4 regions of the Bradyrhizobium ontarionense genome follow, and region 4 is predicted to be linked to each of the others. Evidence: riboswitches for the same ligand, from Rfam matches in the RefSeq annotation. Region 4 holds a riboswitch; each other region holds the start of a gene.
The links. A riboswitch is a leader RNA that binds a small molecule or an ion and turns the genes downstream of it on or off. The one in region 4 is predicted to bind cobalamin.

Region 1 (7,157 bases), 780 kb from region 4:
CACTTTCTGTGCGTCTGCCCCTCACCCCAACCCTCTCTCGTAAGAACGGGGAGGGGGAGCCTACTGTCCACGCCGCGATTGCTCGACTCTCACACGGATCACGGCTCTCTGCATCAAAGCACCAAATCCCACCTACAGATCTCGCCGCTCCAGCGTAGCCCCTCCACTCGGACGAACGCGCCGTCCGAGCTAAGCGGCTCCGGACGAAGTCCGGCGATGGGCCGCCGGAAAGCAGCGCGACAGCAGCCAGGCGCCTGCGACGGCGAGACCCAGCAGGGACAGACAGGTCAATACGGTCGGACCATGAGACGGCGCCAGCCGCCACTCCGGCCCGACGATCACACCGCTGTCGAACGTCTCGCTGCTGTTCGAGCACAGCGCGGCGAAGATCGGATCTGCGGCAATGTCCGCCGCGATCCGGGCTTCGAGCGCCTTCGCTGCGGACTGATCGCCCGGCATCGTGGCCATATGCGCCAGCAGCGCACGCGTTCCGGCCACGTAGGCATGGGAGCACTCGTTGAACGGGCTCGCCTCGTCCGTGAGACTGCCGGGGACGAGGCCCCACAGGCAGGCGAAATATTGCAGGCTGACGAAGCCCGCGAGCCGGCGCAAGGTCGGATCGGTTCGGACCTGACGCTGCGCCAGATCGAGGATGTCAGATCGATAACGCGCAACCACCAGCATCTCGCCATGGCCGATCGCCGGAACGGCAACTCCGATCAGCGCGCCGTCCGCTGGCCGCGGATGATGCGCACGGGCCGGCGCCGCGACCATGATGATCGCGGCCGCGACGATGAGGCAGCACAGCGCTCGGCGCGCGATTGCACGGCACCGGCTGCGCGCCGTCATCGGTCGTCCTTCAACGGGAAGAGGGCTGCGAGCGTCCAATGCCCGTCGACGCCGGACAACCTCGCTCGCGCCAGCGGCGCGACGTCGATGCGCCGGAAAGCCTGCGGGCCCACCCCGAGCACATGCGCGATCGCCGCACGCATCACCAGCGCGTGCGTGACCGCAAGGACCGAGCCATCGACGGCGAGCAGACCCTCCATCCATTCGCCGACGCGCGCCATCACGTCCATGAAGGACTCGCCGCCATGCGGAGCCGCACGGGGATTCTGCAGCCAGTCGGCGACGGCGTCCGGCGCCTCCGCCTGGACCTCAGCGAGAGATCGTCCCGCCCAGCGGCCGAAATCGCAGTCACGAAGTGCAGGCTCCGGCTTGGCTTGCAGCGCCAGGCCTGCGGCGGTCTCAGCGGCGCAGCGCGCCGGGCTGCGCAGCACGACGTCACACGAAGGCAGCCGGCCGGCCAGCCTGACGAGGCTGTCTCGTCCGCGCGAATCGAGCGGCTCGTCGGCCGCGAAGGCAACGGCAGCCGTCGACGAGGTCGCGGCCGAGCAGATGAGATGCAGGCGTGTCGTCATGCCCGCCGACACCGAAGCCGTTCAAGCGCGCGCGCCATGCTGCGCCATCTGACGCTCGGCGAAGACGCCGAACAACAGCCCGAGCGTCGCCCACATGATCGCCTGTCCGCCGAAAGACGCGAGGCGGAACTGCCAGAGCACGGCAGCCGGAAAGCCATCAGGCACCTCGTCCACGTTCGGCAGCGCGAAGCCAACTCCGCTCATGAGAACGATATAGATCCCCGCCGCAATCAGCGCCGCATTCCACGCGCCGACACGCGAAACCAGGCGGATGCGCAACATGCCCGCGGCGACCATCGCGGCGAGCGAGATCAGGATCATCGCGAAATACAGGCTGGTCCGCATCCCAATCGTTTCGGCCAGTCCGACCGACGGGGGATTGGCCGGGTATTTGAGCATGGGCGTCACGTAAACGGCGATGAAGCCGGCCGCGGCGAGCAACGCCGAGCTGGCCCGCGCACCAAGATCGGCCATGCGGCGGTAGGCAAGCGCAAATGCCAACGCAAACAGGCCGCCGAACGCCGTGCTGTAGACGACAACGCCGGTCAACAGTCCGACACCGGCCTGGACGGGCCGGCTGACGAGCTCGGGTTCGGCCGCCGCGACTGGCGCAGGCTGGCCTTTGGCCGCGGCCTCTTCCGCCCCGGCTTTGGCCTTCGCCTCATCCAGCGTGGTCTCGAAGGCAATCGCGCGCTCGACGGATGATTCGCCGGCCAGCTTGAGAAAGCCGAAGGAAAGAAGTGCGGCGACCAAGCCGGCCAGCATTCCACGCAGGAGCAATCGCCCCGTCATCGATCGTCTCTTACAGATGCGCCGTCCGCGCCGTCACGACGGGCGTGCAACAGGCGGCTCCGACCGTTCAGTGGCAGGGGAACCCGAGCAGATGCCGTCCGTCATGGACGAATTCGTGGACGTACGTGCTGCTGAACAGGGCGGCCGCGCCCTCCTCGACGCCGACGAAATAGATGCCGAGAGCGAGCATCAGGCCGCCGAAGATCGCCCACGGCAGAATCTCGCGCACGGGAATGGCTGTGGGCAGAGTGACTGGAAGGGACGTCGCTGTTGCCACGATGAAGCTCCTTATATTGCCGTTCGGCTCGCCGAGGCCGCACCAAGCGGCGCGCCAACGCGAAAACGATGTCTGGTAACATTATAACCGCGATCTCCGACGGACCGATAGTCGAAAGTGATCCGCATCCCCGGCAAGACCGGCGTGATGCTTCGGCAACAATCGCCGCCGGTCGTGGGAAAGCCCGAGGGATCGATTGACTCCGACTTCGGCCGGCTTCTACGCTGGCGGCGACGGTGCCCCCACCGGGGCTCAAAAGGGAATGCGGTGACGGACGGATCCCCCACGCGGGATCATCCGAAGGCCGCAGCTGCCCCCGCAACTGTAAGCGGCGAATCTCGCGTCATAGGCCACTGGGAAATCTCGGTCCCGGGAAGGCGACGTCGAGGTACTGACCCGCGAGCCAGGAGACCTGCCGTCAGCCGTGGTCACACGCGAGGATGCCGGTCGGGGCGTTTATTGGCATCGTTTTCACGCCGGGCTTCATTGGCCGGTGTGAGACCTCGTTCGCGGTGACGTGCCACTGACGTCATGCCGAGGTTCCCTCGTGTTCTCATTGCTATCTGTCGCCCGGCGCCATCGCGCCGGTTTGTTGTCGTCCAGCGTCCTGTTCTCCATCGCCATGTTCGGCGCGGCTCCGGCCACCGCCCAGCAATCCGCCTCCCCCAACCTGCTGCCCCCGGTCGAGGTCGACGCGCCACGTAAGCCGCCAGGCCCGAAGCCGGCTATGCAGCGCGGGGTACAGACGTCGCGAGCACGCCCATCGCAGCCAGCGGCCTCGCAGGCCCCCGTTGCCCCCGCCCAGGCCAACGCACAACTCGTCGTCAGTCCGACCGGCATCGTGACGCCAGCCGCCCATGTGGCGAACGCGATCACGGTCGTCACGGCTAAGGACATCGCCACGCAGCAGTTCCGCGGGGTGCCCGACATCCTCGCCACCATTCCCGGATTGAACGTCGTGCGGACCGGCGGTCCTGGTGGCCAAAGCTCGGTCTTCACGCGCGGGACCAACGCCAATCACACCAAGATCCTGATCGACGGCATCGAGGTCGGCGACGTCACCAGCGCCAACGGCGCGTTCGACTTCGCCCACCTGCTGACCTCGGACATCCAGCAGATCGAGGTGCTCAGGGGACCGCAGAGCGGCCTCTATGGCTCGGATGCGATCGGCGGCGTCATCTCGGTGATCACCCGCAAGGGCGATGGACCGGCGCGCGCGACCGCCTCGATCGAGACCGGATCGTATCAGACCTTCAACCAGTCGGCCGGGGTCAGCGGCGCGCAGGACAATGTCAACTACGCCGTCAATGTCGCGCATCTCCATGCCGGCGACATTCCGGTCACGCCGCAGCAGTTGCTCCCGGCCGGGCAGAAGGCGATCGGCGACGCCTACGACAACGTCACCGCCTCGAGCAAATTCGGCATCGACCTCAACGAGGCCTGGACGCTGAATTCGGTGGTCCGCGTCACCGACGCGACGTTGCTGTTCACCGGCGACGGCGGCTTTCCCAGCGTCCCGAACGCGGCCCAGAGCACCCATGTCGTGCACCAGCTCGCCACGCGCGAGGAAGCCGTATGGTCACTGCTCGACGGTCGCATCAAGAACTATTTCGCCGTCAACACCGTCAACAACCGGACGTGCGATCTCGCGGCCGGCGATCCCGTCGCCGCAGTCTCGACCGGCGAGCACATCAAATACGACTGGCACGCGGTGACCGAGCTCGCTCCGCACAACAACGTCATCGTCGGGCTCGAGCAGCAGACCGACCGCCTGCGGACCACGGGCCTCACCGCCGAGAACGGCAACAAGGCCGGCTTCATCGAGCTGCAGACAGAGTTCGCAAGCCGCATGTTCCTGGTCGCGAGCCTGCGCAACGACGTCAACGATCGGTTCGGCGGACATGGCACCTATCGGATCGCGCCGGCCGTGATCCTGCCGGTCACGGAGACCAAGCTGAAGGCCAGCTATGGCACCGGCTTCAAGGCGCCGACCTTGAGCCAGCTCTATCAGGACTTTGTCGCGTTCAACTTCTTCGCCAATCCGAACCTCAGGCCCGAGGAGAGCACCGGGTACGACGCGGGCTTCGAGCAGCCGCTGTTCGAGGACCGCGTTCGCTTCGGCACGACCTACTTCCACAACAGCATCACCAACCTGATCAATTTCAACGCGACCTTCACCTCCTACGCCAATGTCGGGCTCGCCACCACCGAAGGCACCGAGAGCTTCGTGACGGCGCGGCTCACGGACCGGATCTCGCTGCGCGCGGACTACACGTTCACCCGCGCGATCGACGCAACCACCGGCCAGCAGCTGCTGCGCCGTCCCAAGGAAAAATGGAGCGCAACGGCGGTGTGGAGGCCTGTCGATGCGCTCACCGTATCGGCCACCGTACTGCGCATCGGCAATTGGCCCGACGTCAGCCGCGACGGCATGACCACCGGACTCGTGGCACCCGGCTATACGGTCGTGAACCTGCGCGGCGACTACGCGGTCTCCGATCAGGTCAAGCTGTTCGGCCGCATCGATAATCTCTTCAACCGCCACACCCAGAACCCGACCGGCTTCCTGGCGCCGGGACTCGGCGTGTTCGGCGGCATCCGGGTGGCAAGCTACGGGGTGGAGTGAACGCTCCCGCCCGGCCAGTGAACCGCTGTCATCGACATCCCGAATGAACTACCATCAACCCGAAGGAGACGACCCATGGCTCTCGACATCATGACATCCCCCGCGCAGGCCCGCCTCACGCCCGTGCCGCAGCGGCTTGCCCCAGCGTTCTGCCTTATGCTGCTGACCGCAGCCTGCGCGCTGGCGAGTTTCGTGTTCGCCTGCGCGACGCCGTTTGCGGCCTTCGCGGTCACAGCGGCTGCCATGCTGCCGCTGCGCACGGCGCTGCCGGCCGTGCTCGGCGCCTGGCTGGTCAACCAGGGCATCGGCTTCGGCGCCCTGCACTATCCGGTCGACGCCAGCACGCTGGCCTGGGGCGCCGTGATCGGCGCTGCCGCGCTCGGTGCCACGATCGTCGCGCGCATTACGCTGGCGAGCTTGCGCGCAGCGCCGGCGCCAGTCGCGTTTGCCGTCGCGCTCATCGCTGCCTACGCCGCCTATGAGATGGTGCTGCTCGCTGCCACGCCCGTGCTCGGCGGCGCCGCGAGCTTCACGGTCGCGATCGTCGCGCGCCTCGGGCTGACCAGCGCGGCCTGGCTGGTCGGGCTCGCCGCCACCTGTGAGATCGTCCGTCTGCTCACGCCGCTCATGTCGCGCCGCGCGATGTCCTGACCGGACCAGCGTCAGCGAGTGAGAGGGTCGCCACCTCCTCGTTCTCCGCTGTCGTCCCCGCGAACGCGGGGCCCCATACCGCGTGATGTGAGTTGGCGGAAACAAGTCCGAGTCACCACCGTTCGTCACCACGAACGACGGTGGTTATGGGTCCCCGCGTTCGCGGGGACGACAGTGTTGTTTGTCGCAAGCAGCCGGGCTGAACCACGCGGCTTCGCCAGCAGTGAGAAAAGAGCCTCCGCCCGACAAGGACGGAGGCTTTCGATTGAGCTCCAGGTCGAGACCGCACGACCCGCAGTCTCGACCAGCCATCACGACCAATCAGTTCTTGCTCTTGTCGACCAGCGCGCCCTTCTTGATCCAGGGCATCATGTCGCGCAGGCGGGCGCCGACTTCCTCGATCGGGTGCTGGGCAAGCTTGGCGCGGGTCGCCTTGAACGAGGTCTGGTTGACCTCGTTCTCCAGCATCCAGTCACGTGCGAAGCGGCCGGACTGCTTACTTCTTAGGTCGCCGTTTGCTTTCCCGCTTTTGCTCCGGTGAATTCGGAACTATGGCACCGGCATCCCTCAACCGCTTGACGTCAACATCCCTGAGAACAGCTTCTGTGAAGTCGGCGCCGGTCATTTGCGCGTTATCTACGCGAATCCCAGCGACATTAGCCCGTCTAAAATCACAACCACTAAAATCACCAAATTCCAAGACGCTTGCCACTAGAGAAGCATCCGAAAAATCTGCGCCTTGCGCATCCATCCCATAGAGGTCTTGAAAGTAGAGCGCCTCCCCAGAAAGGGACAGACCCGCAAAAAGCTTAAGCGACAATACGTGAGGACCAGTTCGCTGCCCGCGCAACCGATGAATGAGACTTCCTATGAGCGCTCTGTCACTCTTGCTCGGCCGAATGTCGACCGGTTCAAAACCAGGCATCCCAATGGACGGCAAAATCGTTGCATTCAAAGCTGCCAACAATGCCTCTTCAGCATTCCGCGCCTGCTCCGCAACTTCCCGAAATGTTTGTGGGCGTCGAATTAACCGGCCATCGGGCAATTGAAACAAGAGGTGGGCCGGCATTCCATCAACAAGATTGGCCCTGCATACAAAAGACCAATACCTCACGCCAGCGCACGACCATCTCACTCGACTGCAAAAAACAACTATAAACCTCATCCCTAAGAAATCGAATTAAATCGAAATCCAACGCCCGCCCTCCCGCAAGGCGGATCCAATCCTTTAGTTGCTCAGACTCATCAAATGTCTTTTTTCTCACACCACGGTGTCTTTTCGCGTCTTCAAACGCCTCTGAAATTGTGGCAACTGCCTCCACTATCCGCCTCGATACAAGATACTCGGCGAAGGTCTTATGCAGAAATTCAAAAGAGTTCGGCGCCTCAT
Region 2 (7,157 bases), 2.6 Mb from region 4:
GTCGAGCTTCTTGCCCGAGGGATTGGCGATGTAGAGATTGAGCGACTGCGCCTGGTCGATCCACTTCTGGCGGCGCGAGGCCGCTTCGATCAGCCATGCACTGTCGACTTCGAAGGCGGTTGCATAGAGGGCCTTGATGTCATCCGGCACCCGGTCGATCTGTCCGACGCTGCCGTCGAAATATTTCAGGTCCGACACCATGACCTCATCCCAGAGGCCGAGCGCCTTGAGATCCCGGACCAGGAACTCGTTCACCACGGTGAAATCGCCCGACATGTTCGATTTGACGTAGAGGTTCTGGTAGCTCGGCTCGATCGACTGGGCGACGCCGCAAATGTTCGAAATGGTCGCGGTCGGTGCGATCGCCATGACGTTGGAGTTGCGCATGCCCGAAGTCGTGACCTTCTTGCGAAGGCTGTCCCAGTCGAGCGTTGCTGAGCGATCCATCTCGACGCCGCCACGCGCCTCGGCGAGCAGCTCGATCGAATCGAACGGCAAGATGCCCTTGGACCACAGCGAACCGTCGAACGATGGGTAGCGGCCGCGTTCGGCGGCGAGATCGGACGACGCTGCGATTGCGCAATAGCTGATCGCCTCCATGCTGCTGTCGGCGAACGTGACCGCCGCTTCGGAGGCAATCGGAATCCGCATCGCGTGCAGTGCGTCCTGGAAACCCATCAGGCCGAGACCGACCGGCCGGTGACGAAGATTGGAGCGGCGTGCCTCGGGGATGGTGTAGAAGTTGATGTCGATGACGTTGTCGAGCATCCGCACGGCAGTCTTCACCGTCCGCTGCAGCTTGCCGAAATTGAGGCCGTCGGCCGTGACGTGGGCGAGCAGATTGATCGAGCCGAGATTGCAGACGGCCACCTCGTCGTGGGAGGTATTGAGCGTGATCTCCGTGCAGAGGTTCGACGAATGCACCACGCCTGCGTGCTGCTGCGGCGAGCGCAGATTGCAGGGATCCTTGAAGATGATCCAGGGGTGGCCGGTCTCGAACAGCATGGTCAGCATGCGCCGCCACAGATCGGCGGCCCGGACGGTCTTGAACACCCTGAGCTCGCCGCGTGCGGCCTTGGCTTCATAGGCCGCATAGCGCTCGGCAAAGGCCTTGCCCGTCAGGTCATGCAAATCGGCCGCTTCGTCGGGCGAGAACAAGGTCCATTCCCGGTCCTCGGCAACGCGCTGCATGAACAGGTCCGGCACCCAGTTGGCGGTGTTCATGTCGTGGGTGCGGCGGCGGTCGTCGCCCGTGTTCTTGCGCAGATCGAGGAACTCCTCGATGTCGACGTGCCAGGTCTCGAGATAGGCGCAGACCGCGCCCTTGCGCTTGCCGCCCTGGTTGACCGCGATCGCGGTGTCGTTGGCTACCTTCAGGAAAGGGATGATGCCCTGGCTCTCGCCATTCGTGCCCTTGATGTGCGCTCCGAGCCCGCGGACCGGCGTCCAGTCGTTGCCGAGTCCGCCGGAATACTTCGCGAGCAGGGCATTGTCCTTGATCGATTTGAAGATGCCGTCGAGGTCGTCGGATACGGTGGTCAGGAAGCAGGACGATAATTGTGGGCGTAGCGTCCCGGCGTTGAACAGCGTCGGCGTCGACGCCATGAAGTCGAACGATGACAGCAGATCGTAGAATTCGATCGCACGCGCCTCGCGGTCGATCTCGCGGAGCGCGAGGCCCATGGCGACGCGCATGAAGAAGGCCTGCGGCAGCTCGATCCGCTTGCCACGCTCGTGCAGGAAATAGCGGTCATACAGGGTCTGCAGGCCGAGGAACTGAAACTTGAGGTCGCGTTCCGGCTTCAGGGCAGCCGCGATCCTGTCGAGGTCGAAGCGGGCGAGTTCGGGATCGAGCAGCTCGGCAGCAATACCGGTCTTCACATAGGCCGGGAAATACTCACCGTAGCGGGTCGTCATGTCGGCCTGCGACGCAGAGGTGGCAACGCCGTGGACATGAGAGAGCACCTCACCGCGCAATTTGTCGAGCAGCAGGCGGGCGCTGACATAGGCGTAGTTGGGCTCCTGCTCGACCAGGGTCCGTGCGGCCATGATCGGCGCGAGTGCCAATTCGTCGTGAGTGATGCCGTCGTAGAGATTGCGGGTCGTCTCGGCGAGGACCGGCGCAGCCGATACGCCGTCGAGACCGGAGCATGCCTCGTTGATGATCAGCTCCAGCCGGCGGCGGTCGAGCCTGGCGCGCGATCCGTCGGCCAGCGTGACGCGCAGCACCGGCTCCGCGGCTTGCGTCCGCTCGGCGGCGACGTCTGCGGCCCGCTTGCGTGAACGCTCCTCGCGGTACAGCACATAGGCGCGTGCAACCTTGTGGTGCTCGCTGCGCATCAGCGCGAGCTCGACCTGATCCTGCACGTCCTCGATGTGGAAGGTTCGGCCGTCGCCGGCGCGGCGCATCAACGCCGAGACGACCTCGGCGGTCAGCTGCTCGACACTTTCATGCACCCGGCGCGATGCAACCGCGCTGTTGCCCTCCACGGCGAGGAAAGCCTTGGTCATTGCCACCGAGATCTTGGTGGCGTCGAATGGAGTGACCTTGCCGTTGCGGCGGATGATCTGCATGCCGGGCGCGCTTTGCGCGGCAGCCGGCGGGTCGGAACGCAATTGGATGATGGATGCGGAATCGCTGTCGGCGAAGGTCGAGCTGAGTGACATCAAGGGCCCCGTGATGCGCAGTTTGCATTTGGACGGGGCAGACAGGGGCGCAGCAGCGCACCGCGCGGCGAAACGCCGAACGATGCCGTGCCAGCGACCGCCGGGACACCCCGCCCGTGGACGTTCAGGTTGTCGCGGCAGGTCTCCTGGCTCGCAGGTCATCGCTCGCCTCCCGCCTTCCCGGCGCGGTTGCGCCAGTGACGTCATTCGGAGGCAGCTCGCTGCTGACAGTTGCGGGGGCAGCGCCGGAATTCCACCTGTCAAAGTGGTTCACCGGCTTCCCTCTTAGCCACCACATCTTGCGAAGCAGTGGAACCGTGACGTCCATATGTGGTGATATTCGATGCGGAGTGTCAACGATTCGTTAGCGGCCCTGGAAAGATTCGCTGTGGAGGGGACGCGGTTCCGTGCCCGCATCGGCGCGCCGCCACGCCGCGACCTGATCGGGGCGCGCGGCCAGGCTGCGGATGACCTCTGGGGCGTAGATGGGAAGGCTCACCTGCTTCTTGCCTTGACTGAAGAAAGACTGCCCGGCGCTTGGCAAGCGACCGTCCTTCGACCAGCGCCGTCGTTCGGCCCCTGAAATCGAGAGAATCTGTTCCACGGTCTTGGCGGACAGAGGCTGCTGCTGCAACAGGCCGAGCCGTTCCTCGACGACCGCGCAGAGCGACAGGATCTCGGCTTCTGTCGCACGCGGGCACGCGATCGAGACACCGGATGCAGTATCTTGCACCACGCAATCGAGCTTCTGTCGAAAGATCGAGCGCATCAGCCGCAGGGCTGTGTTCGCTTTCTTGGTGCTGCCCGAGGTCAGCTGCTGCGAGGGGGAGAACTCGACCGTGCGCAAGGACGCCACTTTGGACGTATCGAGGTAACGATCACGCTCTGCACTCATGCACGTGTCATCGGGCTGACGATGTCATCTGGCTGAACTTGCATATGGCGCAAAGGACGATTGCCTTTCGTCGATGACCAGCGGGCGCCCAAGCGGCGGAAAGGCGCGCTGTGGGCAGTTCGCACGTTCGCACACCTTGCATCCGGTGCCAATGGGAGTGGCTGACGCAGCATTGTCGACGTTCAATTCGCTTGCATAGACGATTTCGGGGGCGTGCCTGACGTCGCATCCCAGGGCGACGGCGAACGTCTTGTTCAGCGAGCCATAGCCGCCCCTTCGGTGTGTGACCGTGCGCGCGATCCAGAGATAGGTTCGCTCGTCCGGCATCCGCGCGAGTTGCGTAAGAATGCGCCCCGGACTGGCGAACGCCTCGTAGACGTTCCACAACGGACAGGTTCCGCCGATTCGCGAGAAATGGAAGTCCGTCGCCGACTGGCGTTTCGAGATGTTACCGGCGCGATCGACCCTGATGAAGAAGAAGGGAACGCCGCGCGCCCCGCGACGCTGCAGCGTGCTCAGACGATGGCAGATCGTCTCGAAGCCGACGCCGAACTCATCGCCGAGAAGCTCGATGTCATAGCGCAGTCTCCTCGCCTCGGCGAGGAAGCGGCCGTAGGGCATGATCAATGCTCCTGCGAAATAGTTGGCGAGGCCGATGCGGGCGAGCACGCTCGTCTCGGCGTTCCTGAAACTGCCGCCTTCGACGAGCGCCATGAGCTCGCGGTCGAGCGACAGCATGGCGATCTGTGTTGCAAGCTGGAACGCCTGCTGCCCGGGCTCCAGCAGACGTGATAGATGCAGCGTCTTTGCTTTCGGATCGAAGCGGCGGTGCGACCCCGTCGATGATCCGTCGATCGCGACCGTGACGCCGTGACTGGCGCGCAGATGCTCGCTGAGAATGGCCGGCGTCACCATTCCCGTCGGGGTGAGGGCTTGCGCCATGTGCTCGGCGGCATCATCGAGCTCTGCGATGTGATTGTGCCGCGCATAGAAGAAGTCGCGGACCTCCTCGTAGGGCGTCGACGGCAGGATTACGGTCTCCGCTTGGCGGTCTTCACCCAGCCGCGCTGCCATCGCCGCTGCTCGTTCGATCGCTTGACGGTGCTTGCTGTTGAGGGTGACGAGCGCGCGACCGATCGCCGGCATGTTTGCGGCCAGCTCCCGCAGCTCCGCCGTGGAGATCGTCTCGCCGATCTGCGGATCGGACAGGACCTCGCGCAGGTCGGCAATCAAGCGCGTCTCGTCATCTTCCGAGAACAGCTGAATATCGACGCCGAACGCTGCGTTCAGCTTGAGCAGAACCGGGATCGTCAGTGGACGCTGATTGTTCTCGAGTTGATTGAGATAGCTCAGCGAGATGCCGATGGCCGATGCAAGCGCCTGCTGGGTCAGCCGGCGCTCTTCGCGCAGCCGCTTCAAGCGTACTCCCATATAGGCTTTCTTCATCGGGCTCTCCGCAAGTCTTATCGCAAGTCTCTTCGCAAGCTTCGCTGAATTGCGCGAGGAGCTTCGCAAAGCTTTGCCATTTCAGCACTAGGCGCGTGTCTCGCGTTGCAGATATTGCGAACACCGAACCAACTTGCAAGAGCACCCGGACGCCTCATCGATGCAAGTCCTTCTTCAGCCTACCTCCAGCGCGGCCGAACCGACCCGCTTCGTCGAGATCGTCTTTCCCGAGCAGGCCAATCACTACGGCACGCTGTTTGGTGGCGCGGCGCTGAGTCTGATGGGGAAGGCGGCGTTCGTTGCCGCGACCCGCCGGGCACGCCGTGCGGTGGTGATGGCTGCATCTGACCGTGTGCAATTCCATGAACCGGTTCGCGTGGGAGAGCTCGTCGAGCTGACTGCCCACGTCGAGCGCATCGGACGCTCGTCGATGACCGTCGTCGTTGAAGTCGTCGCGGAAACGCTGGTGACGGGCTCGCGGCGAGTCGCCATGCGCGGCTCCTTCGAGATGGTTGCCGTCGATGCCGCGGGACGTCCGACGCCCATCGATGTCCCAGCCCCAGACGAGATCGAAAGGAATTTGTCGTCGTGAAGTCGCACAAGGTCAGGACCCACAAATCGTCAGAGAACTTGCCGCGCGCAGATCAGCTGGCCTGGAAGATTGCCGAGGTCGCGGCTGATCCGGTTGCAGTGGAACCCGCAATCATCGAGATGATCGGCAATCGCATCATCGACAATGCGGCCGTCGCTGCTGCGTCGCTGGCGCGCCGTCCGGTTGCGAGCGCGCGAGCGCAGTCCATCGCCCATCCTCTCAAGCCGGGCGCGACGGTTTTCGGTCTGCCCCAACGGCAGCGCCTCTCACCGGAGTGGGCGGCCTGGGCAAATGGTGTCGCCGTGCGCGAGCTGGATTTTCACGATACTTTCCTCGCCGCCGACTATTCGCATCCCGGCGACAACATTCCGCCGATCCTCGCCGTGGCGCAGCATTGCGGCCTTGACGGTGCGGCGCTCGTGCGCGGCGTGGCGACCGGCTATGAAATCCAGGTCGATCTCGTCAAGGGGATCTGCCTGCATGAGCACAAGATCGATCACATCGCCCATCTTGGCCCGTCGGCGGCGGCGGGAATCGGCGCGCTGCTCAGGCTCCCGGCCGAAACGATCTACCAAGCCGTGCAGCAGGCGCTTCACGTCACCACCACGACCCGGCAGTCGCGCAAGGGCGAGATATCGAGCTGGAAAGCCTATGCGCCCGCGTTCGCAGGCAAGATGGCGATCGAGGCGGTCGACCGCGTGATGCGCGGCGAAGGTGCGCCGTCGCCGGCCTGGGAAGGGGAGGACGGGTTCATTGCGTATCTGCTGTCCGGGCCAAAGGCGGAGTACAGCGTCGCGCTCCCGGAAAAGGGCGAGCCCAAGCACGCGATTCTCGACACCTATACCAAGGAACACTCGGCCGAATATCAGAGCCAGGCGCTCATCGATCTTGCGCGGCGAATGGGACCGAGAATTGGAGATCTCAACAGGATCGAGAGCATCGTGATCCACACCAGCCATCACACCCACTACGTGATCGGGACGGGCGCGAATGATCCGCAGAAGATGGACCCGAATGCAAGCCGCGAGACGCTCGACCATTCGATCATGTACATCTTCGCGGTCGCGCTCGAGGACGGTGGTTGGCATCACGCGAGATCCTATGCGCCGGAGCGAGCCAACCGCCCCGAGACCATCGCGCTGTGGCACAAGATCTCGACATCAGAAGATCCGCAATGGACGAGGCGCTACCACAGTCACGATCCGAAGCAGAAGGCGTTCGGCGGGCGCGTGGTCGTAACGCTCGATGACGGATCGATCATCGAGGACGAGATCGCGGTGGCCGATGCCCATCCACTTGGTGCCAGGCCGTTTGCCCGTGCCCAATATGTCGACAAGTTCAGGCAGCTCGCGGCCGGCGTCGTCCATGCTGCCGAGCAGGATCGATTCCTTGCTCTCGTGGAGCGTCTGCCGGAGCTGTCGGCACAGGATGTCGCGTCGCTCACATTCTCGGTCGACCCGGAGAAGCTCGGAGACAGCCGCGCACGGGGAATCTTCGACTGGGCGTCCTGAGACAGGGGCCAGCGAACGACAAGACGAACGAACGGAGGATCCATGG
Region 3 (7,157 bases), 2.6 Mb from region 4:
AGAGCGGCAAGACAAACCGAAGCCATTCCGACCGAGCGCAGCGGTCGCCCGAATCCAGTGCATAGCGAAGGCTCAGCCTGCCCGAAACGGCTGCTCGCCGGATGCAAAGATCCACGACCACGCGATGCGCCACGTCCTACGATACGCCCCTCAGCTCCGCTCAACTCACACCCCCATTCCAAATGTATGACGTTTTTAACAAAAGATCATACGGAGTCGCAAGGTGGCTTAGCTCGAGCGGGTGCTCGGTTTTTCGCACTCAAGAAGCGAGATCAACACCTCGCTATCGGATGAGCTGTGCGGCCGATTGTCAGAGCGGGTCGGTTCGGCCGTGGCGGCAGGTGACGATCCGCATCCGGCCGCATTTTTCAGAGCCGTGCTCACTCCACCACGCCCATGCCTCCACCACGACGACTGTCGCAGGCGGCAATCTGCAGCTCGGCGTTTGCTTACCTTCACCAAACCAACGCAAGCAGTACATCCAGGTCGAGGTCGCTTTCGCAATGATCCGCCAGCGCCTCGATCGCGTCGTTCGATGCAGCGTTCGAACCCAGGCCCGAGGTCGCGGCGCAGGCCTGCCACAACCAGGCCGACCGGAATTCGTCGCCCCGGAAGATGCCGTGCAGATCGCCGCCGACGATCCGGCCGTCGACAGTGACGGCGCCAGCAAACTATCAACGGTCATGCGTTCGACGTCGAGAAGTGTCTACGCAAGCAAATCAGCTTGCGAGAATACGAAGCGCTAGAATCCAGCAAATCTGGCTTCAGCAACTTCCAAACTTCGATCTTTAATGCCTTGGCGATCTTTTCGATGTTGTCGATCGACACATTCCGTTCACAGCGCTCTACCGAACTGACGTAGGTCCGGTTGATTTCAGCGTCGTTTCACAGCGTCTCCTGGCTAATACCCTGGGCCGCTCGCGACATTCGCATGTTACGGGCCAGGATCTCCCTCGCTCGGCGTCTATGGGCTCGCCTTTCCACGACGCATATCGAGCCGATTGACGCTTAACTGCAGTATTCGCCGAGCGTCGCACGGCGCGCAGTTCGCGTTCGGCAGCATTGTTGGTCATGCACAGTCGGCCGTCGTCGATGAAGCGCGTGAACACCGCCCAGCGCTTGAGGCTGTAGTCCATCGCCTTGACGGTTTCGCTCTTGCCGGACTTGGACTCTAAACGGCGCTGGGTGAAATTTCGGTGGCAGGTCATTGCGTGTCGGAAGGGGCGTCGCTGGGTCGAGCGACGTTGAGGCAGACCACCGAGATGCCGATCTGAGATTGATCGGCATCTGATGATTTCCGATGTCAAGGTTTGCGTATTGAGCCGAGTGTGGCGTTATTTCTGTATCAAAGCCCGGTTCGATTTGAACGGAGCGAGAAGACGGACGATCTCGCAGACGGCGACGAGTCCGACCAGCCAGGCGGCGCTGGTCAGCCCGAGGCGGGCGACGATCGCAAGCGTGAAGCTACCGGCGCCGCCGAGAACAGGGGTGACAGCGAGCAGTGCCAGCTCGTAGGTCGCGTAAGCGGCAAGAAGCATCAAGGGCAGTGCGGCCGGTAGCGGTAGAGCACGGGATCGTTGCAGGACGACGCGGGCCACGAAGGTGGCGGCCAGCGCGGCCACGCCGATCGCAACGCCCCAGGCGAGCGTATTCGCATCGACAGGATAATGAAGGGCGCCGAAGCCGATGCCCTGGTTGACCAGCCAGGCGCCGACCACGGCAGCCAGCGCTGATCGCAGCGGCAGCATGGCAGCGGCGATCACTGCAAAGGCCGCGAACGGCGTGGCGCAGGCAAAGGCGAAGCTCGCCAGGGCGCAGGCGGCCACCAGCAGCAAGAAGCAGAAGGCGGCAGCATGCTGCCGCGGAACGGGCGTGAGGCGGGCCTCCGCCGGAGATGTCGTGATGTCGAGAGCCATGGGTTGTCTCCTCTGGGGTTGATCGTAGTGTATTCGCGACGAGAGCAACAGCCGTTTGGGCTGTCAGTGTGGAATCTCCGCGGTGTCGGCCTCCTCGCCATGATCGGGGCGGTCGAGCGCTCCCAGCCAGGCCCGCAGTGTTGCCGATTCCACGCCGGAGGCCTGCAGCTGACGCAAGGTCACGCGCGCTGTCGCACGCGCGATGCGATCGCCGGGCGAGTCGGCTGCTGAGGGAGGCCGGTTCGCCACCACATGCGCTGTGACGTCGCGCTTCAGCGCCAGAAGGCGCGGATCGCCGTAGCGATCCAGCAGGTGCTGGAAAGCGGCGAGATGACCGGCGACGAACGGCCGTGGTTGGCGGAGCGGGTCGCGCAGCGGATGCGGCGGATAGGCGTGGGCGCAGGGAATCCAGCCGTCCGGCAGCGGCTCGGTCGCGGCGTGGGTGCGGCGATGGGCGAGCAGCTTCGGCAGGATGTGGGTGTGCGGCCCGTCCGGGCTGCGGCCGCCCGGCGGCGGGATTGGCTGGAAGATCTCGGCCCGGCCGATGCGGCTGATGAAGACGCGGTGCGGGCTCGCCGCGAGCATCACCTGCATCAGCTCGTCGTCGGGGGCGAACAGCGATGCGCCGGCGTGCCGGCGCAGGGCGGCGATCACTTCCGGATCCCGGCTGCGGACACAGACGTCGACCTGCAGCGTCGACAGGCCGAGATCGAACAGGACGGCGTCCCTGTCCTCCGGACGCAGAGCATCACGGTCAGGACCTAGATCGGTGATGCCGGTCCGCTGGCCCATGGCGCAGGCGTTGCGCGGCAGGCAAAGCGCCACGCGATGGCTCCAGTCGCTGCGCGTCGGCAGCTCCGATGCGATCAGACGAAGTTCGGCATGGGCGCGGAAGCAGATGCCGCCTCGCGCCGTCACCGCGCCGATCATGCCGGAATCATCGATAAGCTCGACCAGCTCCCCGGCATCGCGCGTGAACTCACCGATCGCACCGAAGGTTCCGAGGCTCCAGCCGGTCTCGACATCGGCGAGAAAGTCGCGAAGCTGATCAATCGGCACCATGTCGTTGCTCTCCGTCGTTACGTCATTGTCCTATTGCGCCCCATAACTTGCCACCCGGATGCCGCCGAACACGCCAAGGCCCGGAGCCAGGAAGCCGGTCGGATTCTGGTAGTGCCGGTTGAAGAGGTTATCGATGCGGCCGAACAGCTTGATCTGGTCGGATAGCGCGTAGTCGCCGCGCAGGTTCACGAGGGTGTAGCCGGACGCGACGAGGCCTGAGGTCATGCCGTCGCGGCTGACGTCGAGCCAGTCGCTGACATGCAGCAGCGTGGCCGAGACGGTCAACGCATCAAGCGGCGTCCAGACCGCCGTTGCGCTCCATTTCTCCTTCGGTCGTCGCAGCAGCTGCAGACCCGTCGTCGCGTCGACCGCGCGGGTGAACGTGTAGTCCGCACGCAGCGACAGCCGGTCCGTCAGCCTCGCCGCCACGAAGCTCTCGGTGCCCTCGGTGGTGGCGAGCCCGACATTGGCGTAGGAGGTGAACGTGTCGTTGAAGTTGATCAGGTTCGTGATGCTGTTGTGGAAGTAGGTCGTACCAAACCGGAAGCGTTCTTCGAACAGCGGCTGCTCGAATCCCGCATCATAGCCGGTGCTCTGCTCCGGCTTGAGGTTCGGGTTGGCGAAGAAGTTGAAGGCCGGGAAGTCCTGGTAGAGCTGGCTCAAGGTCGGCGCCTTGAAACCGGTGCCGTAGCTCGCCTTCAGCTTGGTCTCGGTGAACGGCAGGATGACGGCCGGCGCAATCCGATAGGTGCCGTGGCCGCCGAATTGATCGTTGACGTCGTTGCGCAGGCTCGCGACCACGAACACGCGCTTTGCGAACTCGCTCTGCAGCTCGATGAAACCGGCCTTGTTGCCGTTCTCGGCCGCAAGACCCGTCGTCCGCAGCCGGTCGGTCTGCTGCTCGAGACCGACGATGAAGTTGTTGTGCGGAGCGAGCTCGGTGACCGCGTGCCAGTCGTATTTGATACGCTCACCGGTCGAGATCGCGGCAATCGGATCGCCCGCCGTGAGGTCGGACGTCCGGTTGTTCACATAGTTGACGCCGAAATAGTTCCTGATCCGGCCGTCGAGCAGCGACCACACCGCTTCTTGGCGCGTCGCGAACTGGTGCACGGTATGGGTGCTCTGGGCCGCGTTCGGGACGCTGGGAAAGCCGCCATCGCCAGTGAACAGCAGGGTGGCGTCGGTGTAGCGGATCACCGAATTCAGCGTCCAGGCCTCGTTGAGGTCGATCCCGAATTTGGTCGAGGCGGTAACGTTGTCGTAGGCGTTGCCGATCGCCTTCTGTCCTGCCGGCAGCAGCTGCTGCGGCGTTACGGGGATGTCGCCGGCATGGAGATGCGCGACATTGACCGCGTAGTTCACATTGTCCTGCGAGCCGCTGACGCCGGCCGACTGGTTGAAGGTCTGGAACGAGCCGGCCTCGATCGAGGCCGTCGCTCGCGCCGGGCCATCGCCCTTGCGCGTGACGACCGAGATCACGCCGCCGATCGCATCGGAGCCATAGAGGCCGCTCTGTGGGCCCCTGAGCACCTCGAACTGCTGGATGTCCGAGGTCAGCAAATGGGCGAAGTCGAAGGCGCCATTGGCATTGGTGACGTCACCGACGTCGATGCCGTCGATCAGGATCGTGGTGTGATTGGAGTTGGTCCCGCGGGTGAAGACCGAGCTCTGGCCACCAGGGCCGCCGGTCTGCACGACGTTCAATCCGGGAATGGTGGCGAGGATGTCTGGCACGCTGCGTAACTGCTGCGTGGCGATGTCCTTCTCCGTGACCACCGAAATCGCGTTCGCCACGTTGGCGGCCGGCGTCACGATGCCGGTCGGGCTGACGACGAGTTGTGCGTTAGCCGGTGCCGACGTGGCAACTGGGGCCTGTGAGGGCATAGGCTGTGGCGGCCGTACCCGCGGCGTCTGCGTCGCGCGCTGCACGACGGGTTTTGGTCGTGGCGTCACCCGCGGCGGGTCGACCTCGACGGGCGGCAGCAGGTTGGGAGAGGCGGACTGCTGGGCATTCGCCGGGGCTGCCCCGAAAGCGGCGAGAGCGAAAAGAGCGGTCGACGACAACAGGCCGGCGCGTTCGCGCCGGGCGATAGACAGAAAAGAGAACACGAGGGACCCTGGGCATGACGTCAGTGGCACGTCACCGCGAACGAGGTCCCACACCAGATAATACTATCCGGCGCAGAAACGATGCCAATAAACGCCCCGACCGGCATCTTCGCGTGTGACCACGGCTGACGGCAGGTCTCCTGGCTCGCGGGTCGTCACCTCCACGCCGCCTTCCCGGGACCGAGATTTCCCAGTGGCATCTGGCGCGAGATTCGCCGCTTACAGTTGCGGGGGCAGCTGCGGCCTTCGATCATGTCTCCTGCGAGACTTGTCCGGCACCGCATTCCCTTTTGAGCCCCTGTTAGGGGGCACCGTCGCGTTCATGTTAAGAGTTTGTCAAAGTTCGAGTCAATCGGTCGATCGGGTATACGGATGTCTAACCTGCACTGTTGCTCAAGCGTGACAACCATGTCGTCTCTCCGGCCGGGATGACTTCTGCGAGCGACTCGCGAAGCGAGGCACGGCGCAACGAGGCAACCCGCGTTCGGCTATCGATTTATCGACGATGCCCGGCCATAACGGCGGCGAATGCCGTCCGAGCAGTCCCGCCGTCAGTGTCCAGATCGAACGGACGTTCCCGAGCCGGGGTGCAGCGCCCGGATCGCGGCCGACATTGCCGCGGACCCGGCATTTGCAACTCTGTGCTCCAACAGCAGCGGAGCATTCGGCAGCGGCGTGATCATCGAGCCGGAGTGGGCCGTGGCGCCTTTCCATGCGCCGACCATCCTGACCTGTCTCACCGTCCTCGTCCTCGCAGCCGGCAGTTGCTGGCTGCTGGTGAGAGGCCTGAAGACGCCGACAACGGCCGCTTATTTAGCGGTGATGGATCACTGGCTCATGCATGGATGCGACCGGCCGGGCCGGCCGCAACATTGGTCTGATAGATCACTTGCTCTGCGTCGAATGTGCCGGGATCCATTGCGGATCCCGGCATCATGTCATCGACGTTCCTGGCGATGCGGTCTAGTCCCAGCTCAGCGCGCCGCCATTCTGGTACTCGATCACGCGCGTCTCGAAGAAGTTCTTCTCCTTCTTCAGATCCATCGCCTCCGACATCCATGGAAACGGGTTCTCTGCCTCCGCAAACACGGGCGGCAGTCCGATCTGGGCGCAGCGGCGATTGGTGATGAAGTGCATGTACTGCTCGCATAGCGCTGCATTCAGTCCCAGAAAGCCGCGGGGCATCGTATCACGCCCGTAGGCGGCCTCGAGCTCGGCTGCCTCCCGCAGCATGCCGCGCAGTTCCTCCTGGAAGTCAGGGGTCCACAGATGCGGATTTTCGATCTTGATCTGGTTGATGACGTCGATGCCGAAGTTCAAATGGATGCTCTCGTCGCGTAGGATGTACTGGTACTGCTCGGCGATGCCGACCATTTTGTTGCGGCGGCCGAGCGACAGGATCTGCGCGAAGCCGGTGTAGAACCACATGCCTTCGAACACGACATAGAACGCGACGAGATCGCGCAGGAAGGCCTGGTCATGCTCCGGCGTTCCGGTCCTGAAGGTGGGGTCGTCGAGGTGCTGCGTGTGCTTCAGCGCCCAGGCCGCCTTGTCGGTGATCGATGGCACCTCGCGGTACATGTTGAAGAGCTCGCCTTCGTCGAGACCGAGGCTCTCGACGACGTACTGGAAGGTGTGGGTATGAACGGCCTCCTCAAAGGCCTGTCGCAGCAGATATTGCCGGCATTCCGGGTTGGTGAGGTGGCGGTAGATCGCCAGCACGATGTTGTTGGCTACCAGCGACTCGGAGGCTGCGAAGAAGCCGAGATTGCGCTTGATGGCGCGGCGCTCGTCGTCGGTGAGTCCGTCGCGCGACTTCCACAGCGCGATATCGGCCTGCATCGATACTTCGGTCGGCATCCAATGATTGTTGCAGGCGGAGAGATACTTCTCCCACGCCCAGCGGTACTTCAGCGGCAGCAGCTGATTGACGTCGGCGCGGCAGTTGATCATCCGCTTGTCGTCGACGGAGACGCGGCCTCCGGCGCGATCGATCGCGCCGAGACCGCTCTGGTCTGCGGGCTCCTGTCTCGCCGGCTCGAGCCTCGCGAGGACGGCCTGCCGCCG
Region 4 (7,157 bases):
CGGCTCCGGCAGACGGCAGCGAGACGCTCCAGCCCGTAGCGCCAGTAGTCGAGCCCGCCGAGACAGCGCACGACGACGGCGCGCGCGCCGAGCACGACGCGGTCGATATAGAGATCGACCGACATCGGGTGCTTCAGCCGTTTCAGGCTCGCAAGCCGCAGGCTCGGCAGCTCGGCTGAAGATGCCGTCCAGGCCTCGGCCAGGGCGGACAGGTCGCTGTCGGAGAACGACAGCACCACGACCTCGGCAGGCGACTGCGCAAGATCCACGGCCTGTTCGAGGTCGTCGATATCAGCGCCGGATGTCGCCAGGAGATGCATCGGCCTCGCCTAGCCCGCGATCAGGCTCTTGATCGCAGCGGCATCGAGGCCGCGCTCACCGATGACCACCAGGCGCCCCTGCCGCGCTTCACCGGCGCGCCACGGCCGCTCGAACTGATGCTGGATGCGGCTGCCAACGGCCTGCACCAGCAGACGCAGCGGCTTGCCCGCGACCTCCACGAAGCCCTTCACCCGGAGCACGTCATGGGCATCGACAGCCGCCGCGATGCGATCGACGAGCGCATCCGGCGAGGCCTGCGCCGGCACGTCGAGCACGAAGCTCTCGAAATCATCGTGATCGTGCTCGGCCTCATTGTCGTGATGCGACGGTCGCGCCGCGAGATCGTCCTCCGCGGCGGCACCGAGCCCGAGCAGCACCGAGGCCGACAGCCGGCCGTGCTCGGTCGCGATCACCTTGACGGCGCGCTGCACCTTCGCCGTGATCTCCGACGCGACATGCTTGCGCTGCTCGTCGCTCATCAGGTCGCTCTTGTTCATCACGACGAGGTCGGCGCAGAGCAGCTGATCCTCGTAGACCTCCTCGAGCGGATTGTCGTGATCGAGCGAATCGTCCGCGGCGCGCTGCGCGGCAAGCGCCACGGGATCGTCGGCAAAGCGCCCCGCCATCACGGCGGGCCCGTCGACGACCGCCACGACACCGTCGACGGTGACGCGCGTCGCAATCTCGGGCCAGTTGAACGCCTGCACCAGCGGCTTGGGCAGCGCCAGCCCGGACGTCTCGATCACGATGTGCTCGGGCGGCTCCTTCTGATCGAGAAGGCTGCGAAGCGCCGGCACGAAATCATCGGCGACCGTGCAGCACAGGCAGCCGTTCGAGAGTTCGACGATGCGATCCTCCGGGCAATCCGGCACGCCGCAGCCTTTGAGGATGTCGCCGTCGATGCCGACATCGCCGAACTCGTTGACGATGATGGCGAGCCGCCGTCCGTTCGCGGTCTCGATCAGGTTGCGCACGAGCGTGGTCTTGCCGGCCCCGAGAAAGCCGGTCACGATGGTGCAAGGCGTCTTGGCGAACGACTTCGTCATGGCAGCGGTGCCTCTTGTGTCCGACTTGGAGCGGGCGTTGCCGGCACGCGCGCGATGGTGTTTTTTCTGATGTATTCGGGACGTTCCCGCCACGCGGGCAGGCCCGCCTCGTGCTGCTGGTGCAGCCGTGCGAAGGCCAGCACGTCCTCGGCATGCACGTCCGGATCGAGCGCGCCGAGCACATAGGTCCATTTGCCGGGCGCAGTCACGGCGACCGTACAGGCACGATTACAGTTCGACAGGCATTCGACCGGGACGACCGTGACGGCGGGCCGCAGCTCCGATGGCACCGCTTCGATGGCCGCGAGCAACCGGGCTCCGGCGCGCGGCTGATCATCCGATGCGTTTTCGCCCGCCTGGGCACGACAGGTGATGCAGACGAACAACGTCGTCTCGCTCTTCGCTGATGCGGACATCAATCAGGCGATCACGCCAAGGGCTTTGATCACACGGGCTTTGATCACAGGAGCTTTGATCATCCGAGAAGGATTGCACTGCATGGCCGTCTCCGTCGCTTCCGGACCCCAGAAGAGTTCCGTAAAATGCGCTGCACCCGACGGCATCCCGCCCATCCCGGCGGGATCAAAACCAGCATCGCGACTCCCCGCGCGACGGGTCGGCCAACAGCAATGTCGACGGCAGGTCTCCTGGCTCTCGGGTCGCCGCGTGAGACCGCCTTCCCGGTTTCCCAGTGGCTTTTTGGCCTCACACTCGCCGATTACAGTTGCGGGGGCAGCCACGGCCTTGGGTGTGATCCCGCACCGTGTTCCCTAAATCTCTCCTTTCGGAGAACCGTCATCTGTTAGATACGGATCGAGCCGAAGCCCGTCAATCGGAATCCTGGAGCCGTCCCGGAGCCATGCCCCCCGCCCTCCCGCATCCTGCCCTCCCGCGCCTGACCCTGGTGCTCGGCGGCGCGCGCTCGGGCAAGAGCCGCCACGCCGAGGCCCTCGTGACCGCCTGCGCCCCGCCCTGGATCTACATCGCGACCGCGCAGGCGTTCGACGACGAAATGAAGGACCGAATCGCGCAGCACAAGGGACGCCGCGCCGAGGGATGGCAGACGCTGGAGACCACGCATGATCTCGCAGGCCTGGTCCGTGCACAGGCAAATTCGAGCGTGCCGATGCTGATCGATTGCCTGACGCTCTGGCTCAGCAATGTGATGCTCGCCGACATGAACGTTCCGGCACGATGTGCCGAGCTGATCGAGGCGCTCGCGATGGCGCGCGGTCCCATCGTCGCCGTATCCAACGAGGTTGGTCTCGGCATCGTGCCGGACAATGCGCTTGCCCGCGCGTTCCGCGATGCCCAGGGCCGACTGAACCAGGACGTCGCGGCCGTTGCGGATCGCGTGATCCTGATGGCCGCGGGTCTGCCGCTGACCTTGAAATGATGGTGAGATGAGGACATGCCGATGACCGAGAACGCCGACGATGCGCGCCATAAGACCAAGATGGAGAACCGCAAGGCCGTCCAGGATGCCGAAGTCGCGTCGAAGTCGATCGAAAAGGGCCTGCTGATCGTCCACACCGGCAAGGGCAAGGGCAAGTCGACGGCGGCCTGGGGCCTGATGCTGCGCGCCCTCGGCCGCGGCTTTCGCATCGGCGTCGTGCAGTTCGGCAAGGGCGCCTGGGAGACCGGCGAGCGCAAGGCGATCGCAGCCTTCGGCGACCAGGTGTCGTGGCACACGCTCGGCGAAGGCTTCACCTGGGAAACCCAGGATCGCGCACGCGATGTCGCCGCCGCCGAGAAGGCCTGGGCCAAGGCCCTGGAGTTGATGGCCGATCCCTCGATCGGGCTGGTGATCCTCGACGAGCTCAACATTGCGCTGCGCTACGACCATCTGCCGATCGCCGACGTCGTCGCAAGTCTGTCGGCGCGACGCCCCGATCTGCACGTCGTCGTCACCGGGCGCAACGCCAAGCCCCAACTGATCGAAGCCGCCGACCTCGTCACCGAGATGGGGCTCGTGAAGCATCACTTCGCCGCCGGCGTGAAGGCGCAGGAAGGCATCGAGTTCTAGATCATGCCCGCGCGCGCCATCATGTTCCAGGGCACCGGCTCCGACGTCGGCAAATCGCTGATCGTCGCGGGCCTCGCGCGCGCGCTGACCTTGCGCGGCCTGCGGGTGGCGCCGTTCAAGCCGCAGAACATGTCGAATAATGCCGCCGTCACCGCCGATGGCGGTGAGATCGGCCGCGCCCAGGCGCTGCAGGCGCGCGCGGCGCGGCGGCCGACCTCGGTCCACATGAACCCGGTGCTGCTGAAGCCGCAAAGCGACATCGGCTCGCAGGTCGTGGTGCAGGGCCGCGTCATCGGCCACGCCAAGGCATCCGCCTATCAGGCGATGAAGCCGCGATTGATGGCTGCGGTGCTGGACAGCTTTCATCACCTGGCTGCCGATGCCGACATCATGCTCGTCGAAGGCGCGGGCTCGGCGTCGGAGATCAACCTGCGCGCCGGCGACATCGCCAACATGGGCTTCGCGCAAGCAACCCAAACTCCGGTCGTGTTGATCGGCGACATCGATCGCGGCGGCGTCATCGCGAGCCTCGTCGGCACCAAGGCGGTGCTCGCGCCGGACGACGCCGCGCTCATCGCGGGCTTCCTCGTCAACAAGTTCCGCGGCGATCCCGCCTTGTTTGCCTCGGGCATGACCGAGATTGCGGCACGGACGCAGTGGGCGTCGCTCGGCCTCATCCCGCATTTCGCCGACGCCAGACGTCTGCCGGCCGAGGATGCCCTCGGCCTGCCTGAACACGGATCCGCCGGAGGGCATCGGACGAAGGTCATCGTGCTCGCCTACCCCCGCATCTCCAATTTCGACGAATTCGACCCGCTTCGATTGGAGGATGGAATCGATCTGCAATTCCTGCGGCCGGGCACGCCGATCCCGGGCGATGCTGGAATCGTGATCCTGCCGGGCTCGAAGGCGACCATCGCCGATCTCGCCGCCTTGCGCGAGGCCGGCTGGGATATCGATCTCGCTGCACATCTGCGCCGGCACGGCCGCGTGCTCGGCATCTGCGGCGGCTATCAGATGCTGGGCCGCAGGATCAGCGATCCTGACGGACGCGAAGGTGCACCGGGCTCGGTGGCTGGGCTCGGTCTGCTCGATGTCGAAACGACGCTGACGCCGGACAAGGCGCTGCGCGAGGTCCAGGGAATCCTGACGCAGGACGAGGTATCCTTCCGCGGCTACGAGATGCATATCGGCCGCACCGAGGGCCCCGACACACGCTGTCCATTCCTGACGTTCTCCGACGGCCGCCGCGATGGCGCCGTCGCGGCCGGCGGCCGGATCGCCGGCTGCTACGTGCACGGCCTGTTCGCCGATGATGGCCTGCGCGCCCATTGGCTGCGCGGACTCGGCGCGTCCGCGAGCGACCTGGCCTATGAGAGCGACGTGGAGACAACGCTGGATGCGCTCGCGGCGCATCTCGAACGCCACATCGACGTGGGGCGCATTCTTGCGCTGGCCGTTGAGCCCGGGCCGCGTACAGCCACTACAAAACCCTGACGAGGAAAAGTCCTGCGATGAACAGAGCCTGGATCAGGCACGCCAGCCGGTAGAGCCGCAAGGCGCGCCGGATGTCGGAGGCGTCCAGGTCGGCGCGACCATGCCCCATCCAGGCATCCGTGACGAGGTGACCGTGATAGACGCGCGGCCCGGCCAGCCGCAATCCCAGGGCGCCCGCCATCGCCGCTTCCGGCCAGCCTGCATTCGGCGAACGGTGCTTCGAGGCATCGTGTCCAACCGTTTCCAGTGCCGCTGCCGAGGAGGCTTTGGGAACGCAGGCGGCAGCGGCTGCTATCCACAGCGCGGACAGCCGCGACGCCGGCAGGTTGACGAGATCGTCGAGCCGCGCCGCCGCCCAGCCGAACGCGCGGTGACGCTCCGAGAGATGACCGATCATGCTGTCGGCGGTATTGATGGCCTTGTAGATCAGGATGCCCGGCAGGCCGCCGACGACCAGCCACAACAGCGGCGCGACGACGCCGTCGGAAAAGTTCTCCGCCAGGCTTTCAACGGCCGCGCGTGAGACGCCGGCTTCGCTCAAGCTCTCCGGATCGCGGCCGACGATCATCGCCACCGCCCGACGGCCGCCGTCGATCCCCTCGTTCTCCAATCCCGCCGCGACCGCCGCGACGTGCGTGTCGAGACTGCGTTGCGCCAGCAGGCTGCTTGCCAGCAGTCCAAGGACGGTCGTTGCAGCCGGTTCGCCCACCACGGCCTGCATCGCCCAGGTCGCGGCCAGGCCGATGGCCATCATCGCGACGATGAGCAGAACGACGAGCCCCACGCCGCGCGCACGGCGCACGGCGTGGCTGGCTTCGCCCTGGTTCCAGCGGCGGTCGGCCCATGCTATCAGCGCGCCCATCCACATGACGGGATGGCCGATCCGCTGCACCAGGACCTGGGGATAACCGACCGCCACCTCGACGAGGAGCGCCGTGAGCGCGAGAGAGACGAACATCGATCTCCGCTAAGGGACAGACATGGACGACGACAGATCGACTAGCACGTGCACGGAAGAGCCGGAAGCGATCCTTCACGGCGGCGATCTCGACGAGATCAGCCGTCGCTACCCGGATGCGCCACGGCCGTGGATCGACCTGTCGACAGGCATCAACCCTGTGCCCTACCCCGTGCCGCAAATCCCGCCCGCGGCCTGGGCCCGTCTGCCAGCCAGATCCGAGCAGCATGCGCTGCTCGCGGCGGCAGCAGCGCGCTATGGCGTGGAAGCGCCCGCAATGATCGTTGCCGCGCCCGGCACGCAGGCCCTGCTGCAGATCCTCCCGCGGCTGCGCCCGCGCGCGACCGTCGCAGTGCTCGCGCCGACCTATGAGGAGCATGCGCTGTGCTGGCGCCGTTGCGGTCATCGCGTGGCCCTGGTCGATGATGTCGACGCGCTCGCCGTCGCCGACGTCGCTGTCATCGTGAATCCCAACAACCCGACCGGCCGCTTGCTGCCACGTGACACGCTGGTCGCACTGGCCGCGACGCTGCGACGACGCGACGGCCTGCTGATCGTCGACGAGGCTTTCACCGATCTCCATCCCAACGCGAGCCTCGTGGCCGACCTGCCGCCCGCGACGATCGTGCTGCGCTCCTTCGGCAAGGTCTACGGCCTTGCCGGCGTCCGCCTCGGCTTTGCGATCAGCTCCGAAGACATCGTGCGGCGACTGCCCGAAGAGCTCGGACCGTGGGCGATATCGGGACCCGCGATTGCCATCGGGACGGCGGCGCTGGCCGACGATGCTTGGCTGGCGCAGACAGGTGCGCGGCTAACGGCAGATTGCCTGCGCCTTGATGCGCTGCTCGGCAGCGCGGGCTGCAATGTCGTCGGCGGCACGCCGCTGTTCCGGTTGATCGACACCGCGAACGCGCCTGACATCGCCGAGCGGCTCGCTCGTCACGGCATTCACGTCCGGCGCTTTCCGGCCCATCCGGCCTGGCTGCGCTTTGGCCTGCCGGGAGATGAGACGAGCTGGCAGCGGCTGGCGCAGGCGCTCGGCCGCTGACGCAGTTCAGCCGAGGACGCAGGCGAGCAGCAGCAGTGTCTCGGTCACCTCGATGCTGGCGCCGTGACAGTCGCCGGTGATGCCGCCGAGCCGCCATTGCCAGTAGAAGGCGACCGCCGGAACGACAGCGATGGCTATCAGGGTGGCAGGTGCGCCGGCGAATGCCGCAATGGCGAGCGCAATGCCCCAGGCGACAATGACGTTCCAGCCGACGCTGTTCGCGATGCTCGCGCCCAGTCCTGGCTTCAGCGAGAGCAGCGT

Region 1: linked by a shared signal. The riboswitch ahead of LQG66_RS33385 (TonB-dependent receptor plug domain-containing protein) and the one ahead of LQG66_RS36965 (DUF1636 domain-containing protein) in region 4 are both predicted to bind cobalamin.
Region 2: linked by a shared signal. The riboswitch ahead of LQG66_RS25730 (ribonucleoside-diphosphate reductase subunit alpha) and the one ahead of LQG66_RS36965 (DUF1636 domain-containing protein) in region 4 are both predicted to bind cobalamin.
Region 3: linked by a shared signal. The riboswitch ahead of LQG66_RS25720 (TonB-dependent receptor domain-containing protein) and the one ahead of LQG66_RS36965 (DUF1636 domain-containing protein) in region 4 are both predicted to bind cobalamin.

What each region holds. Positions count from the first base shown of each region.
Region 1 is NZ_CP088156.1:7,602,365-7,609,521, reverse strand. It holds gene LQG66_RS33405 (hypothetical protein) at 190-849, opposite strand; gene LQG66_RS33400 (histidine phosphatase family protein) at 846-1,421, opposite strand; gene LQG66_RS33395 (CbtA family protein) at 1,443-2,213, opposite strand; gene LQG66_RS33390 (CbtB domain-containing protein) at 2,281-2,490, opposite strand; cobalamin riboswitch at 2,708-2,924, shown strand; gene LQG66_RS33385 (TonB-dependent receptor plug domain-containing protein) at 3,113-5,116, shown strand; gene LQG66_RS33380 (hypothetical protein) at 5,192-5,767, shown strand; partial or broken gene LQG66_RS33375 (ketol-acid reductoisomerase) at 6,089-6,262, opposite strand; gene LQG66_RS33370 (pentapeptide repeat-containing protein) at 6,264-6,836, opposite strand; gene LQG66_RS33365 (NACHT domain-containing protein) at 6,841-7,157, opposite strand, start outside.
Region 2 is NZ_CP088156.1:5,823,718-5,830,874, forward strand. It holds gene LQG66_RS25730 (ribonucleoside-diphosphate reductase subunit alpha) at 1-2,667, opposite strand, end outside; cobalamin riboswitch at 2,787-3,002, opposite strand; gene LQG66_RS25735 (hypothetical protein) at 3,032-3,562, opposite strand; gene LQG66_RS25740 (short-chain fatty acyl-CoA regulator family protein) at 3,587-5,008, opposite strand; gene LQG66_RS25745 (acyl-CoA thioesterase) at 5,169-5,600, shown strand; gene LQG66_RS25750 (MmgE/PrpD family protein) at 5,597-7,111, shown strand; gene prpC (bifunctional 2-methylcitrate synthase/citrate synthase) at 7,154-7,157, shown strand, end outside.
Region 3 is NZ_CP088156.1:5,816,238-5,823,394, forward strand. It holds gene LQG66_RS25695 (hypothetical protein) at 342-746, shown strand; partial or broken gene LQG66_RS25705 (IS66 family transposase) at 1,035-1,307, opposite strand; gene LQG66_RS25710 (hypothetical protein) at 1,335-1,916, opposite strand; gene LQG66_RS25715 (DUF6925 family protein) at 1,980-2,978, opposite strand; gene LQG66_RS25720 (TonB-dependent receptor domain-containing protein) at 3,009-5,090, opposite strand; cobalamin riboswitch at 5,204-5,421, opposite strand; gene LQG66_RS25725 (ribonucleotide-diphosphate reductase subunit beta) at 6,054-7,157, opposite strand, start outside.
Region 4 is NZ_CP088156.1:8,379,098-8,386,254, reverse strand. It holds gene cobN (cobaltochelatase subunit CobN) at 1-320, opposite strand, end outside; gene cobW (cobalamin biosynthesis protein CobW) at 330-1,367, opposite strand; gene LQG66_RS36965 (DUF1636 domain-containing protein) at 1,364-1,783, opposite strand; cobalamin riboswitch at 1,988-2,179, opposite strand; gene cobU (bifunctional adenosylcobinamide kinase/adenosylcobinamide-phosphate guanylyltransferase) at 2,227-2,763, shown strand; gene cobO (cob(I)yrinic acid a,c-diamide adenosyltransferase) at 2,785-3,393, shown strand; gene LQG66_RS36950 (cobyric acid synthase) at 3,397-4,890, shown strand; gene cbiB (adenosylcobinamide-phosphate synthase CbiB) at 4,877-5,848, opposite strand; gene cobD (threonine-phosphate decarboxylase CobD) at 5,871-6,896, shown strand; gene cobS (adenosylcobinamide-GDP ribazoletransferase) at 6,903-7,157, opposite strand, start outside.